4 regions of the Stenotrophomonas sp. 10L48 genome follow, and region 1 is predicted to be linked to each of the others. Evidence: predicted binding sites of a transcription regulator. Region 1 holds the regulator's gene; each other region holds the start of a gene.

Region 1 (3,971 bases):
CCGGCGGCAGACCGAGCGCGCCGAAGCCTTCGTGCACGCGGCGGACGATGCCCACCACGCGACGGATGATCTGCCCGGTCAGGTCCTGGTAGCTCTGGGTCAGGGCGATCTCGGTGAGGTTGTGGCGGATGCGGTCGAGCTGCACGTCCTGGCCCGGCTGCAGGCCGTCGGCGCGCAGCTGTTCGGTCAGGCTGCGGCACTCTTCGGCCAGGTCCAGGGTGCGGTGGGTGGCCTGTTCGGTCATCGCCACCACGTGGTCCAGGCGCGCGCAGGCATCGTCCAGCTCGCCGGCTTCATCGGGCACGGTCGGCAGTTCGCCCAGCGCCTGGCCCAGCTCGCGGGCCAGCCGCGAAAGGCCGCTCATCATCGGCTGGGTGCGCAGCGCGACCAGGCCGTCGATGCGCTGGCGCCATGCCGCCTCGTCGCCGGATTCCAGTGCATCCAGGGCTTCCTGCAGGCGCAGGGCGAGGGCGCTCTTGTCGACCGTGGTATCCATCAAGCGCTGGCCGCCAGGCGTTCGAAGATCTTGCCGAGCTTCTCTTCCAGCGTCTGTGCGGTGAACGGCTTGATGATGTAACCGTTCACGCCGTTCTGCGCCGCTTCGATGATCTGCTCGCGCTTGGCTTCGGCAGTCACCATCAGCACCGGCAGGGTCTTCAGTTTGGCATCGGCGCGGATGGCCTTGAGCAGTTCGATGCCGGTCATCACCGGCATGTTCCAGTCGGTGACCACGAAGTCGAACGGCTGGCTCTGCAGCAGCGACAGCGCGGCATGCCCGTCCTCGGCTTCGGCGGTATTGGTGAAGCCCAGATCGCCCAGCAGGTTCTTGACGATACGACGCATGGTCGAGAAGTCGTCGACGATCAGGATGCGCATGTTCTTGTTCAAAGCAGAGTTCCTTTGTTGATCAGCTCTCGAGGCCGGCGTCGGCCGCCTCGAAAATCTTCAGTCGGCCACGCAGGCGCAGGACCGCCTGGCCGTGGATCTGGCAGACCCGCGACTCGCTCACGCCGAGCACTGCGCCGATCTCTTTCAGGTTCAGTTCCTGCTCGTAGTAGAGCGACAGCACCAGCTGTTCGCGCTCGGGCAGGTGGCCGATGGCATTGCCCAGCTCGCGGCCGAACTCGCCACGTTCCAGTACCTGCTGCGGGGTCGGGCCGCCCTGGGCGACGGTGTCCAGCTCGCCCTGGTCTTCAATGCGCGACTCCAGGCTCAGTACCTGGCCGCGCGAGGCGTCCTCCATCAGGCGCAGGTACTCGGGCAGCGGCATCTCCATCGCGGCGGCCACTTCGGTGGCACTGGCGGCGCGGCCGGTGCTCTGCTCCAGGCGGCGGATGGTGGCCGCAGCGTCACGTGCACGGCGGTGTACCGAACGCGGTACCCAGTCGCCACGACGGATCTCATCGATCATCGAACCGCGGATGCGGATCGAGGCGTAGGTCTCGAACGAAGCACCCTGGTCGGCGTCGTAGCTGCGCGAGGCTTCGATCAGGCCCATCATGCCGGCCTGGATCAGGTCGTCCACCTCAACGCTGGCCGGCAGGCGTGCGGCCAGATGGTGGGCGATGCGCCGCACCAGGTCTGAGTGCTGGGCGATGACCTCGTTGGCCGCCGTGCGCTGGACCTCTCTGTACTGGGCGGCGCCTTTCATGCGGCCACCCCACGCTGCTTGATGATGCGTTCGAGGAAGAACTCGACGCCGCCGCGCGGCTCGGTCGGTGCCTGCCAGCGGGCGGTGCGGCGGGCGATCTCGGTGATCGCCAGTGCCGACGGGCTGGACGGATAGGCCTTCACCACCGGCTGCTGGCGCTGCACCGACAGGCGCAGCCAGTCGTCCTGCGGCACGCAGCCCAGGTAGTTCAGCGAGACATCGGCGAGGAATTTCTCGCAGACGCGGGTCAGCTTCTCGTACAGCACGCGGCCTTCGTTGGGGTCGCGCACCATGTTGGCCACCACCTGGATGCGGTCCACGCCACGTTCGCGCGACAGCACCTTGATCAGCGCATAGGCGTCGGTGATCGAGGCCGGTTCATCGCAGACCACCACCACGGTGTCCTGCGCGGCCTGGCAGAAGGTCAGCACGCCATCGGTGATGCCGGCGGCGGTGTCCACCACCATGATGTCCAGCTCGCGCTCCAGCTCGGAGAACACGTTGACCAGGCCGACATGCTCGGCCGGGGCCAGCTCGGCCATGTGCCGGCGGCCGGACGCAGCCGGTACCACCAGCACGCCGTTCGGGCCTTCGATGATCACGTCATCCAGGCTGCAGCGGCCAGCGACCAGGTCGGCCAGGGTGTTGGTGGGGCTCAGGCCCAGGATCACGTCGATGTTGGCCAGGCCCAGGTCGGCGTCCAGCAACAGGGTGCGTTTGCCCATTCCCGCAAGCGCCACGGCCAGGTTGGCCGATACGTTGGTCTTGCCGACGCCGCCCTTGCCGCCGGTCACGGCAATCGTGCGCACAGGGCCGAGCGGCTCGCTGCGGGTCGCCGTCAGCGGGAAGGTGGTGGTCAGCTTGGCGTACTCACGCGACGGCATGGTTCAACTCCGGGTTGCAGGGCATATCGGCCGCGCGGCGCAAATCTTCAAGGCGAAGTACAAGATTGGCTGCACTGGCCCGGTGCAGGTCGTCCGGGACGTCCTGGCCATCGGTCACCCAGGTGATCGGCAGCTTGTGGTCCACCGCCACCGACAGGGCGTTGCCGAAGCGGCCGGTCTCGTCCAGCTTGCTCAGCACCAGGCCCTGCAGGTTGGCCGCGCCGAAGCGGCGGACCACCTCGTCCATGTCGCCGAAGCTGGTGTTGGCCGGCAGTACCAGCAGGGTGCGGACCTGGCGGGCGGCGCGCAGCCACTGCAGCTGGGCGGCCAGCGCACGGTCGCGCGGGCCCAGGCCGGCGGTGTCGATCAGCACCAGCTTGTAGTCCTTCAGGCGTTCCAGCAGCTGGTCCAGGTCGGTGCCGCTGTTGGCCTCGTGCACGGCGATGCCGAGCTGGCGGCCGTAGCCGTACAGCTGTTCGCGGGCGCCGATGCGCATCGTATCGGTGGTGACCAGGGCGACGTCGCGGGCGGCATGGGCTTCGGCGAAGCGCGAGGCCAGCTTGGCGATGGTGGTGGTCTTGCCGGCGCCGGTCGGGCCGACCAGGGCGATCACACCGCCTTCCTCCAGCGGATCGACCGGGGCGATCGGCAGCTTGCGCGAGATCAGCCCCAGCATCAGGCCGCGGCCGCGATGCGCTTCGGTTTCAAGCGGGATCTGCATGGCCACGTCGCGGGCGATGCCGGCATCGAAGCCGTACTCGTCCATCAGGTCCAGCGCGGTGGCACGCACCGGGCTGCCGCGCAGGCGCTCGTCGGTGAAGCGGTTCATCTCGCGCTCGATCACCTGGCGCATGCCGGCCACTTCCTGGCGCAGGTGGCGGATCTCGGCGTCATCGGCGACCAGGGTCAGCGCGGGTGCTGGCGCCAGCGCCGGCATCGGTGCCGGTGCAGCCTCGGTCGGCTGCACGGCAACCTGCGCGTGTGAGGCTTGGTCTTCGGGTGCCGTGGTGGCCTGGAGGGCAACCGGCAACGGCGGCGGCGTCACTGCCGGCAGCTGCGCGCTGTCTTCCAGCGGCGGGTCGATCTGGAAGCGGGCGCGGTTCACCGGCGCGGCTGCCGCAGGCGAGGGTGAGGGCGCCACGATGGCGTCGGCGAACGGGGCGAAGATCTGTTCCGGCAGCGTCGATTCATTGACGGCGGCGCGCGCCAGGGTGGCGGCGAAACCGGTGCTGCCACGCGTCGGCACGATCTCGTCGGCGCTGTCCAGGGTGCGGCCGGTCGCGCCGACGGCGGCGCGGGCGAGGGCGGCAACGGCCGAGGTGGTGGCGGCCACCGGCTCCGGTGCCGGGGTGCCGCTGCGACGGCGGGTGACCGCGGCGATCACTGCGTCGGCGGCGCTGCGCGGCTTCGGCGCGGGCGGCGGTGCCACGTCGCGG
Region 2 (3,971 bases), on a different contig from region 1:
TGCCTGCACTCGCGGCCATCCACGCATGGCGTGGATCTACTGCGACGCGGCAACCAAGCGCTGCGGAAATTCGGAGCGAAGTCGTGCGCGTACCGCTTCGACCACCTCTACATAGCGTCGGCGCTGGATGAAATAGCCTATGTAGAACAGCACCAGGGCCACCAGCATCGGCCACGCAGCGGGTCGGACGAGGATGACCGGCACCAGCATCAGTGTCAGGCCCAGCGCGAACCAGCTGCACAGCCCGATCACCCGCACCTCCCTGCGCCGTGCATCGATCATCACCCGCCCGCGCATCAGCGGAAAGTAGCGACGGCCAACGCTCGGCACGAAGCTCTCGCGAAAGGCGATGCTGCCGTCCGGCAGCGCGCGGAACACCAGGCAAAGCCAGGTATCGGGCGGCAGGTCATGCTCCAGACCGGCCAGTGAAAGCTGCGCCAGCTCTGCCGGCGTAGCGGCGATTCGCTGGTTGAACAGCACGATGCCGGTGCGGAAGAAGAACGGCGCCCAGAGGGCCAGCAGCAGGAGTTCGATCAGCAGCAATGCGATCAGGGCGATGGCCATCGGTCTTCCATGAACGGGACCGGCGCATCATGCCACGTGGGCAGTTGCATCCACGCATGGCGTGGATCTACTTCAAGGCACTGCCATCCAGCCCCAGGTCCCACGCCAGGCCCAGCACGTCATCGCCGGCTGCCGGTGGGGCAGGGCGCGCGTCGGCCAGTTTCTGCAGCTCCTGGATTTCTTCGCGGGCCACCTCTTCCAGCTGGCGCAGCTGCTCACGTACGCCCGCATTGCGCGGGCGCTCGTTCTCGTTGATCGGGGGCAGGGCGCGGATCAGGGTCATGGTGCGCTTGCAGGATGCATCCAAAGGCGGGTCACACGCAAAGGCCCCGGCAGAACCGGGGCCTCGCACGCTGCCGGACGGGGCAGCGGACATCAGGATCAGAACAGCTCGACCGTACCGGCGCCCATGCTCTGCTGGGCAACCGGCTTGTGCGGCGGGCGCTCCCATTCGCTGCGCAGTTCGCGCAGGCGGTTGCCGGTGCGCTGCAGGGCAGAGGCGATTTCTTCGTCGAACACGCCGCCATTGCGATGCAGCAGTTCCTGCAGGGCCACCGCTTCGCGATTGATCGCGGTCAGGCGGTCCAGGTGGGTATGCACGCCGCCCAGGGCCTGGGTGGCGATGTCCTCGAACTGCAGGGCACGCACGGCTTCGGCCACGCTGCCGTCGATCGAGCGCGCGCAGTCGGACACTTCGCGCATGCCGTCACCCAGCGAAGCGTTGATCTGCGCCACGTTGTCCAGCATCGCCGCCGCTTCCTGGCGCGCTTCACGGGAGCGGTCCATATCGCGCGAGGCCATGTGCGAAACCGTCTCGCGGACCTTGGCGATGGCATCCTTGGAGCTGTGCGCCAGCTTGCGGATCTGCTCGTTGAAGGTGGTCGAACGCTCGGACAGGTTGCGGACCTCGTCGGCAACCACGGCGAAACCGCGACCGGCTTCACCGGCACGCGCAGCTTCGATGGCAGCGTTCAGGGCCAGCAGGTTGGTCTGGTCGGCAATCGACTTGACGTCTTCCAGCAGCGCGAAGATGCCATCCAGGTGCTGCGCCATCTGGTCGATGTGCTGCACGGTGGTGCTGCTCTGGCCGCTGACCTGCTCCAGCGCTTCCACCAGCTGTTCCATGCGGTGGCTGGCGTGCTGGGCGAAACGGGCAACGTCGAGGCCGGCGCCGCCTTCGTCACCGGCGCGGTCGACGATGCGTGACAGGGCCTGGCTCTGCTGGCGCGACTTGCGGTTCATGGCATCGAAGCTGCCGCCGAGGCTGGAGACGGCCTGGCGGATCAGGTCGCGGGCGCGTTCCACTTCGCCACGCGAACCGTCGATCTCGTTGCCGACGAAGTTGCGCAGTTCGGTCAGCAGCTGGTCCTGCTCACGCAGGACACGGGCATGTTCCGGGGAACGGTGCGCCTGGGCGCGGGCGGTCCACCACGCAAAGCCGAGCCAGCTCAGCGTCATCGTGGTCAGGATCGCCCAACGCAGGGCAACCGGCCATTCGAAACCGATGGCGAAGGGGAGCAGCAGGGTCAGAGCCAGGGGGGCGGCCAGACGGATGAAAATGCGTGAGTACATGGACGTTCTCGGGAGGTGCACGGAGGATGTATCGGCCGTACCCCCTTTCTCTTTAACGTCGATGTGCTCACTGAATGCGCCGGATTTCTGGCGCCGTCCGCCGGGCATGGCCCGGCGCTACCCTCGTGGCGCTCGGACGCCAGCGCCGGGCCATGCCCGGCGGGCTCCCCGCCCTCAGGCCAGCTGCCGGTCCACGGCCTCGACCATCGCCTTGCGGCTGAGCAGGAAGTCCCAGTAACTGCCACCCAGCTGCCGCCACAGTACGGCGGCGCGCACGGCGGCCAGCAGCAGCGCGCGGATCTCGGCCACCACGCCGGCCTGGCCCAGGTAATGCGGGTTGCCCTGCACCATGACCCGCGGCTTGAGGTGGCTGATGGTGTCTGCATACAGGCCGCCCAGCGCGGCCAGAACATCCGGGTGGCCGCTGTCACCCAGCTCGGTGGCCTGGCGCTGGGCGCGCTCGATACCCGAGGCGACCTTGTTCACGGTGGCGCCGTCCTGCACGAAGCGGCGCTCCAGCTGCAGTACCGACAGGGCCAGCTTGGGCAGGATCGGGTCCTGGCCCTGGCTGCGGAAATAATTGTGCAGCAGGCGCAGGCCGGATTTCAGGGCGTGCCGATCGCCAAAAACCGCCTGCGGCGAGGACGCATCGATGCGGAACACGCTGTCCACGGCAGTGCGCACGGCAGCGGCGTCGGAGTGGCCGGTATCGGCGATACGGCGTACCTGCTGCAGGGCCTGGGCAATGCCGGCCAAAGCCAGAACGCGGTCGTCGACAGTGAAACTCATGCAGCGATTACCTCAAAAGGAGAAGGGGTGGTGCGCAGGCGCTGTTCCAGCGGCGCGTCGGTGGCGGCGATCACCGCGCCACCCAGGCAGACCTCACCGTCATACAGCACCAGGGATTGCCCGGGGGTGACTGCACGCTGCGGCCGGGCGAAGGTGACCTGCACGCTGCCGTCGTCCAGCACGTCCACGCTGCACGGCTCATCGGGCTGGCGGTAGCGGGTCTGCGCGGCGCATTCAAAATGCCGTGCCGGTGGTGCGCCGGCAATCCAGTGCGCGGTCTCCGAGCGCAGCCTGTTGGACAGCATCCATGGGCTGTCACGGTCCTGGTCCACGTACAGCACGTTGCTGGCCACGTCCTTGCCGACCACATACCAGGGCGCGGCAGGGCGGCCGCGCACGCCGCCGATGTTCAGGCCTTCGCGCTGGCCCAGGGTGAAATAGAAGACGCCAGGATGTTCGGCGATCACGCTGCCATCGCTGGGATCGAGGATCTGCCCGGCCTTGGCCGGCAGGTAGCGCCCAAGGAACTCACGGAAATCGCGCTCGCCGATGAAGCAGATGCCGGTGGAATCCTTCTTGGCGTGGGTCGGCAGGCTGACGTCGCGGGCAATCCGGCGCAGGTCGCTCTTTTCCAGGTCACCAATCGGGAACAGGGTGGCCGCCAGCTGCTCCTGCCCCAGCTGGTGCAGGAAGTAACTCTGGTCCTTGGAACGGTCGGCGCCACGCAGCAGCAGCCACTGATGGCCGCGCTGGGCAATGCGTGCGTAATGGCCGGTGGCGATCCGCTCGGCGCCCAGTTCGCGGGCCGCATCGAGGAAGTGCTTGAACTTCACTTCGCGGTTGCACAGCACGTCCGGGTTGGGCGTGCGGCCGGCGGCGTATTCGGCCAGGAAGTGCTCGAACACGCCCTGCCAGTATTCGTTGGAGAAATCGCGGAAATGGAACGGAATGCCCAGCAGTCCGCAGACCGCTACCGCGTCGCGGCGGTCGTCCTCGGCGCGGCAGTCACCGCTGCCGTCGTCGGCCCAGTTCTGCATGAACAGACC
Region 3 (3,971 bases), on a different contig from region 1:
TGGTGCGGCAAGCATGAACCAGATCAGTGTTCTGCTGGGCTTTTTCTCGGATTACAAGGAGATGGACAAGCTTGGCTTGCAAGCCTTCTCCGAAAAACGCAACAACGCGATCAGTCAGGGCATCAATGAGTACATGGAGAAGACGGCAGGCCTTGCGTACTACCTGACTGGTGGTAGGAACTCGTGGAATTTTGAAGACGTAGATCAAGCGGCTGACATTGGTGGAAAGTTCACGTTTGACATCGGAACTTCCTTGGTCGGGCCGGGGGCATTCCTCGCCAAGAGGACCATGACGGCTGCTTCGGAGGTAAGACTTATCGCCGATGCGGAACAGCAGCTCATAAAGTACATCGCAGGTATTGGGAGGAACCCGCCAGCAACCGCGATCGGTGCCGTTGATCCTACAACTGGTAGAATTGTGACTATGTCGAGTGGCCCTGTTCCTGCCGTGATCGCACCGGAACTGAAGGCGTACGCCGATTCGCTCGGAGGCCTTGGTGTCAAGACGGCATGTGGGAATACTATTGGTCGTTGCGCAGAATTCAGAGCTGCAAACGAACTGATGCTGGCAAATCCACGCCTGAAGCTTGAGGATATCAAATTCACTGCTGCTGTTCGGCCAAGAAGTGGTCTTCCTGTTCCTAGATGTGATAATTGCAAGAATATATTTGGAGGTGAGTAATATATGGAGATGGATGAGGAATTTCTTGAGGTCAATGACATAGATTGGTTTGCAGTTGGTGCTGATGGATATGTTTGTCATTTTGCTACGGGAGGGCGTGGTTTCGTGCCGCGCCAGGTTGCGTCGTCCATCGAGGGCTGGCAATTGGTGTGTGACTATATTTACTCGCTTCCTATTTGCTCGGGCGTCATCGTGGTTGAAGAGAGCTTGCCTGATTTCAGCGGCCTCGCTCAGCGCGAGGCTTATCTTCGCTCTTTCCTTGAAATGGCAAGTCGCGGGATTTTTAGTCATGACGTAAGCGGGGATGGTTATCGCCTTATCGCCAAGCCGGAGCTTGCGCTTCGCGATGACGACCTTCCCGAGCGTGTTCGAAATCATATTCCAAGGATCGCCATCGGTTCGGACGATGTTCTGCTTCATTTGATGCGCTGAATGTGGCTTTTGTGGAAGAGTGTGAAAGGGGCAGGCGATGCCGGACCGGGCAATTGATCGGCTACCGGGTTACCCGGCTAGAACAGTCAATCCTTCGAATGACTGTCAGTGTGTTTTTTTTGGATGAAGAATCAGTGCAGATGAAGATCGAGCCCACTTTCGGTAGTGCAGAGGGTGGCGCGGAGCGAGACGCAGACTCGGCCGCTGACGAGTCAAGTGAAAAGAGTGCGCTGGCGATTGTGGTTGGGGACCGGTTCTCCACCTATTGCCATTTCTGGAGGCTGGACGACGCAGCCGGCAGGGCGCCGAGACGGTGGCATTGGCCGGCGTTCCTGTTTTCATCATTGTGGTTCTTCTTCCGACGCATGCCTGTATGGGGCACGATCTGGTTCATCGTTCCGCCTTTGGCGATGACCACGTTCACTCAGATGGGTCTGCCATGGTTCGCGGTAGTCGTCTTCGTGGTCTGCCGCGTGCTTGCCGGAATTCTGGCGAATTCCCTGTACCTGTCTCATTGCCGGAGGATTGCCCGCAAGGTGCTTGCCGGGCATGGAGGCGCGCATCGGCGGCGTGCCGAACTGCAGAAGGCCGGTGGTGTCAGCTACACCGCTCTGGTGATCGCCTTGGCGGTAACGGCCTCACAGAACACCCTGATCAATCTGGCAGTTCGTTCGATGCCGAAGGCAGCGCCCAGGCAGTCTTCACTGCACCTGCCGGCGAACCGGCCGGACCCGGATCTCGAATATGCGGAGAGGGAGGTGTACCAGGAGGAGCTGCGTGCGATCGCGATGACGGCGTGGCCGGCGGGTGTTCCAATGGACAACAATGTCTGCATTGTCGAGCTACGTCTGACGCCACCGGGTACCGTGCTGGATGCCAATGTTCTGGAGCCTTGCACGTTGGACGAAGCACAGCGCGAGCAACTGCTCGTCGAAATCAGGCGTACCGATTTCACGGTCGAGGGGAAAATGCGGTTCTTCACCCGCCATACCGTCATCGGCTTGCGTGGCTGATTCCCGCCACGGGCCTGATTTCCTCACGGTGAGATTCTGCTTGAACGCGTTTATGTTAACGCGGCGTTGTTTCAATAACTGATCTTAAAGTTTCCCGCAGTCGTGCCGCCACCGATATAGGGCCACGATCAAGGGAATTGAGATGCTCGCCTTACGCAACCTCCGTGTGGGATCCCGGCTTTCTGCCGGCTTCGGTCTGCTGTTGCTGTTCATCCTGGCCATTGTCGGCCTGGTGTTGTACGGAAACCATTTGAAGTCCGCCCAGTTCGAGAAAGTGGTGGGCGTGAACATGGTCAAGATGCGGTTGTTGAACGACATGCTCGATACCAACAACGCGGTGCTGATGCATCGCCGCCTGATGGTGATCAAGCGCGGCGAGGAGTTCGACAAGGATTACCAGCGGGCGCAGGAACTGAGCCGCACCTACGATGGAATCTGGGACAAGTACGTCAAGATTCCCCGCGATCCCACCGGCGATACGCTGGTGGCGCAGATCGCGGCGGCACGCAAGGCCACCGACGTCTCCACTCAACAATTGCATGAGCGGATGAAGGCGGGCGACTACGACGGTGCAGCCACCGAGCTGCTGGCCGAGCACGGTCTGGCCACGGCCTGGAATGGAGCGATCTCCAGCCTGCTGCGGCACCAGGAAACCCTGACCGAACGCAGCCGTGAGGAATACCGCGCCACGGAAGCGTGGACGGGAACCCTGTCCATCGCCTTCGGTGTGCTCAGCCTGATTCTCGGCGCACTGGCCGCGTGGGCGATCACCCGCAGCCTGACCCGCCCCTTGGCGGGCGCGGTGAAGCTGGCCGATGGCATCGCCAACGGTCGCTTGGACAACGTCATCGATGCCTCGGGCAACGACGAGGTGACCCAGTTGCTGAAGTCCATGCAGCGCATGCAGGGGCAGCTGCAGGCGGTGATGGCCGCGCAGGGCGAGATGGCGCGGCAGCACGATGATGGCAGCCTGGGTTATCGCATGGACGAGAGCGCCTTCCCCGGCGACTACGGGCGCATGGTGCATGACACCAACGCGCTGGTGGGCTCGCACGTGCACGTGCAGAACCGCCTGATCGAGGTGATGAAGCACTACGCGCGCGGCGACCTGTCGGTGGACATGGATCGCCTGCCGGGCGAGAAGGCGGCGATCACCCAGGCCATGGACGAGACCAAATCGAGTCTGTCGGCCATCAACGGCGAGATCCGCCGGCTGGCCACAGCCGCGGCCGCAGGCGACTTCAGCCTGCGTGGCGACGAAACACGCTTCGAGCATGATTTCGGCGACATGGTGACCGGGCTGAACCGGTTGATGCAAACCACGGACGAGAACCTGGTGCAGGTGTCGAGCCTGCTGCAGGCGATCTCGCGCGGCGATCTGACAGTACGCATGCAGGGCGATTTCCACGGTGTGTTCGCCCGCATGCGCGACGACTGCAACGCGACCGTCGAGCAGCTGACCCAGATCGTCGGCCGTATCCAGGCCAGTGCATCCAGCATCAATCTGGCAGCGGGGGAGATTGCCTCCGGCAATACCGATCTGTCGCGGCGTACCGAGCAGCAGGCGGCCAACCTGGAAGAAACGGCAGCGTCGATGGAGGAGCTGACCTCCACGGTGAAGCAGAACGCCGAACACGCGCGCCAGGCCAACCAGCTGGCGATCGGTGCACATGGGGTGGCTTCGCAGGGCGGCGAGGTGGTCGGCCAGGTGGTGACCACCATGAGCGCCATCGAAGCGTCGTCGAAGAAGATCGCCGAGATCATCAGCGTGATCGATGGCATCGCTTTCCAGACCAACATCCTGGCGCTCAACGCCGCCGTGGAGGCCGCGCGTGCGGGTGAGC
Region 4 (3,971 bases), on a different contig from region 1:
ACAGGTCGCCGGCAGCGGCCTGGGCGATCACCCGTGCCACTTCCGCCTCGACCTGCGCTTCCTGGGTGCGGTCGCGCCATTCCACCACGTAGCCGACGGTGTCGCCGTCTTCGTTGCGGATGGTCGACACGACCTGGGCGAACTGGGCATCGCCATACTGCATCGGGCGGCGGGCAACGCCATGCTGCTTGAGGTTGGCCAGCAGGGTGTTGTCCATCTCACCACGGTGCTCGAGCACGGTGACCGGCTTGCCGACCAGCGAGGCGTGGACGTCGAAGTCGGGCAGGTCGCGGCGCAGCTCGTCCTGGTACTGGGCCAGGGTCTGCTGCAGGGCGCGGTTGCTGTAGACGATGGTGTTGTTGGGGTCGGTGAGGTAGACGCCGGTCGAGCTGTAATCCAGCGCGGTGCGGATGCGCAGGTTCTCGCGGGCGATGGCCTGGTCGGTTTCGGTGCGCTCGCGCAGGTCGCGCTGCATGCGCTGCATGGCCTGCATCAGTTCGCCCACTTCGTCCTGGCGGCTGACGTCGATATGGCCATCAAGCTTGCCACCGGCGACGTCGTTGGCGACCGAGACGGCGCCACGCACGCTGCCGACCAGGGCACGGGCGAACAGCCACACCAGCACCAGGCCGAGCGCGGCGCCGCCGAGCAGGGCGATGACGGTCAGCACGGCCGAGGCGGAGTAGGTGGAGGCGGCTTCGTCGCGCGAGGCGCGGGCGAGGCGGTTGTCTTCGGCGATCAGCGCTTCAAGCGCAGCGCCGGCCTTGCGGTGTTTGGTGCGGGTCTCGCCGACGAAGGTGTCGATCGCATCGTCGGGCAGGTCCAGCTCCAGCATTTCGGTGACGCTGTCATAGGAGGCCAGCGCGTCCTTCCAGTCCTTGGCGAAGGTGTCGAACAGCTTCTTCTGCTGTGCGTTGTCGACCAGCTTCGGATAGTCCTTGATCGACTTGTCCATGCTGGTGCGCAGTTCGACGGCCTGCTTGCGGGCGTCGGCCTTGACGTCGTCGCTGGCGCGGATCAGCTGCTGGTAGGCGCTGTTGCGGTACTCGCCGAGCATGCCGCGCATCTCGCCGGCCATGCGGATGCTTTCCATGCGTGAACCAGCCAGTTCGGTGGTCACGTTGTTCAGCGAATGCAGGCCACGGTAGGCGACGATGCCCTGCAGCAGCATCACCAGCAAGAGGACACCGAAGGTCAGCATGAGCTTCGGCATCAGTTTCAGGTTGTTGATCCACGGCATGGGCGTTGCGATCTCCTAAGGCAGACGCGGCCGGGCGCGGGGCCCGGTTGCAACAGCCACGCCGGCACGCTGGCCGGCGCGGTCTGACGGACAGCGGATTACTTGATGTTGGCCAGCTTCAGGCTGGACGGCGAGCTGACTTCGATTTCCGCGCGCGAGGCGTCGCGCTGGATCTTGCCGATCACGCACACGGTCTTGCCTTCCAGGGTTTCCAGCGGGAAGGAGAACTTGCCGCGGTTCTCGCCGGCGATGCGTGCCGAGAAGGTGTGGCGCGGGAAGGCACCGCCCATGTACAGGAAGGTCGGCTGGCCTTCGGAACCTTCTGCGAAGCGGGCCTTTTCGACCTTGCCGCAGACCATGCCGTCCTTGCCGACGGCGCGCGGTGCCATCTCCGGCGGAATCATCTCGGCCGACTGCGCGAAGGCGGAGGAAGCGGTGGTGGCCAGGACGGCAGCCGAAACGAACGCAAGCAGGGACTTCATCGGGGTGATTCTCCGGGGATGGTGATGGTGGATCCGGCCTTGGCGCGTTCCTGCGCGACCGGCTTCTGTCCCCCTATCGGCGTGGATGAGGGGAACTGAAGGGCTGCGTAACAGAAACGTGAAAAAGGTCCGTTTGCTCAGGCGGCAGCGTCTTCGACGACGTTGGTCTGACCCATGTCGGCGCTGTCCAGCAGGGTTTCGATATCCAGCAGGATCAGCATGCGGTCGTCGTGGGTGCCGATGCCGGAGATGAAGCGGGTGTCGACGGCGGCGCCGAATTCCGGGGTCGGGCGGATCTGCTCGGCCGACAGCGGGATCACGTCGGAGACGCTGTCGACCACGATGCCGACCACGCGGTCTTCCACGTTGAGCACGATCATCACGGTGAAGGCGTCGTAGCGGGCGTCTTCCAGGCGCAGCTTCAGGCGCAGGTCGATCACCGGCACGATGGTGCCGCGCAGGTTGATCACGCCCTTGATGTAGTCCGGGGCATCGGGGACGCGGGTGACGGCGTCGTAGCCGCGGATTTCCTGCACCTTGAGGATGTCCACGCCGTAGTGCTCGGCACCGAGGGTGAAGCTGAGGAATTCGCCATCGGCGCCGGCGGCGGAGCTGTTCTTGTCGTTCATCGAGGGGTCCTGGTTCTGCCGGAAGTGCCGGTGTCAGGCTCGATATCGGCCCCTGGGTGGGGGACTTTAGGCATCTGGTAGTGCCGGCCGCTGGCCGGCAATCCTGCATCCACGCATGGCGCGGATCTACCTGGGAGGGGGGTGGCGGCCGCTGGCCGGCAGTTCCTGCATCCACGCATGGCGTGGATCTACTGGCACCGGTATCCACGCGGTTTCGAGGTTGCCGGCCAGCGGCCGGCACTACCCGCCGTGGGGGTGTCAGAGCTCGCCGTTGCGGCGTGCCTTGCGCTGGCGGTCGATGCGGAAGATGTAGCGCTGGATGGCGCTGTCGCCGCCGCGCGGCAGGTCGTCGAAACGCATGCCGACGCGCTTGACCTCGGTGCCGTTGGGCAGGCGTTGCGGCAGCAGGTTGCAGACCACCAGTTCGATCTGCAGGTCCGGGCCATCGGGCATCGACAGCTGCGCCCGGTAGCGCTGCTGCAGGCTGAAGATGGCGCAGTCGGTGGGCACGGTTACCGCCAGGCCGCCGCCACTGATGTCCACCACCCGCATCGACAAGGCTTCGGCGCGGGCCTCGCCCGGTGGCAGCAGCAATTGCGGTGAGTCGGTGATGGGGGTCTCCAGCCGGTACAGTTCGCGTCGCTGCAGGTGCACCAGTTCATCGGGCAGCGGTGCACGGAACGCCACATGGCCCTCGTTGTCCACGCGCTGCAGGTCATGCAGGCGGAAACGCACCAGTACCCGTTCCAGCTGGGCGAAGCAGAGCAGGTGGTCGGACTGTTCGGCGGCGCGGTTGGAAGCCTCCTGCGGGCTGCCATCGAGCAGCAGGAAATCCTCGTCGTCGTCCAGTTCAAGCAGGGCGGTGGGGAAGGATCGATCGCGGCCGTCGATATGGGCGTTGATCAGTGATCGCTGGTCGATCAGTGAACGCAGCAGCTGCCGCACCTGGCGGGGGTTGCGGACCAGGAAGCGATCATCCGCGGCGTCGGCCGCATGGACTTCGGGCAGTGCAGTGTCGTGGCCGTCGGACATGGAATCTGTGGTCAGGGGCGGGCGCCGACGCGTGTGGGCGCGTGGCTCGAAAGAGGTATCGGCTGCGTTGCGGATTTATGTAGCACCGAACGCACTCGTTTGCTCCGTTGTGCCATGCCCGCGGCGGTCGGGCAAGCGTGGTGCCCGGGCCGGGCATGGCCCGGCGCTGCCTTTCCGCTGACGGGGTGGCGCGCGGCCACCCCGATGCTGCGATCAGAACTCCTGCCAGTCGCCGTCACCGGCCAGGGCCGGCTGCGCAACGGGCTTGCGCACGCGCGCGGGTGCGGCGATGGATGCGGGCGCCGCCTTGCGCGGAGCACTGCTGGCCACGGCCATGGCTGCGCGCGGTATCGCATTGCCCGCGCTCGGTGCGGCCAGGCGGAAGCGTGCGACGGCCTCGCCCAGCTGTGCGGCCTGGTCTTCCATCGCCCGCGCTGCGGCGGTGGCTTCTTCCACCAGCGCGGCGTTCTGCTGGGTGGTTTCGTCCATCTGCACCACGGTCTGGTTGACCTGCTCGATGCCGGCCGACTGTTCCTGCGAGGCGGCGGAGATCTCGGCCATGATGTCGGTCACGCGCTGCACCGACGC

Evidence for each region. Region 1 encodes FliA, which starts transcription of late flagellar genes. Its sites were predicted from a motif close to TAAAGTTTNNCNNNCNNNGGCCGATAA; they were not measured.
Region 2: the regulator FliA is predicted to act here: its motif matches at 2,165-2,191, upstream of AC1DCU_RS05470 (methyl-accepting chemotaxis protein).
Region 3: the regulator FliA is predicted to act here: its motif matches at 2,213-2,239, upstream of AC1DCU_RS11275 (methyl-accepting chemotaxis protein).
Region 4: the regulator FliA is predicted to act here: its motif matches at 2,394-2,420, upstream of AC1DCU_RS21355 (chemotaxis protein CheW).

Annotation. Positions count from the first base shown of each region.
Region 1 covers NZ_JBFTIX010000020.1:26,042-30,012, reverse strand. Annotated here, with positions in the region: gene AC1DCU_RS20805 (protein phosphatase CheZ) at 1-496, opposite strand, end outside; gene cheY (chemotaxis response regulator CheY) at 496-888, opposite strand; gene AC1DCU_RS20795 (RNA polymerase sigma factor FliA) at 908-1,651, opposite strand; gene AC1DCU_RS20790 (MinD/ParA family ATP-binding protein) at 1,648-2,535, opposite strand; gene flhF (flagellar biosynthesis GTPase FlhF) at 2,522-3,971, opposite strand, start outside.
Region 2 covers NZ_JBFTIX010000002.1:468,238-472,208, reverse strand. Annotated here, with positions in the region: gene AC1DCU_RS05480 (hypothetical protein) at 37-564, opposite strand; gene AC1DCU_RS05475 (hypothetical protein) at 632-847, opposite strand; gene AC1DCU_RS05470 (methyl-accepting chemotaxis protein) at 946-2,136, opposite strand; gene hflD (high frequency lysogenization protein HflD) at 2,311-2,925, opposite strand; gene mnmA (tRNA 2-thiouridine(34) synthase MnmA) at 2,922-3,971, opposite strand, start outside.
Region 3 covers NZ_JBFTIX010000005.1:435,556-439,526, forward strand. Annotated here, with positions in the region: gene AC1DCU_RS11260 (hemagglutinin repeat-containing protein) at 1-682, shown strand, start outside; gene AC1DCU_RS11265 (hypothetical protein) at 692-1,114, shown strand; gene AC1DCU_RS11270 (DUF2628 domain-containing protein) at 1,255-2,127, shown strand; gene AC1DCU_RS11275 (methyl-accepting chemotaxis protein) at 2,270-3,971, shown strand, end outside.
Region 4 covers NZ_JBFTIX010000026.1:301-4,271, reverse strand. Annotated here, with positions in the region: gene AC1DCU_RS21365 (methyl-accepting chemotaxis protein) at 1-1,240, opposite strand, end outside; gene AC1DCU_RS21360 (hypothetical protein) at 1,339-1,722, opposite strand; gene AC1DCU_RS21355 (chemotaxis protein CheW) at 1,860-2,351, opposite strand; gene AC1DCU_RS21350 (flagellar brake protein) at 2,610-3,383, opposite strand; partial or broken gene AC1DCU_RS21345 (methyl-accepting chemotaxis protein) at 3,597-3,971, opposite strand, start outside.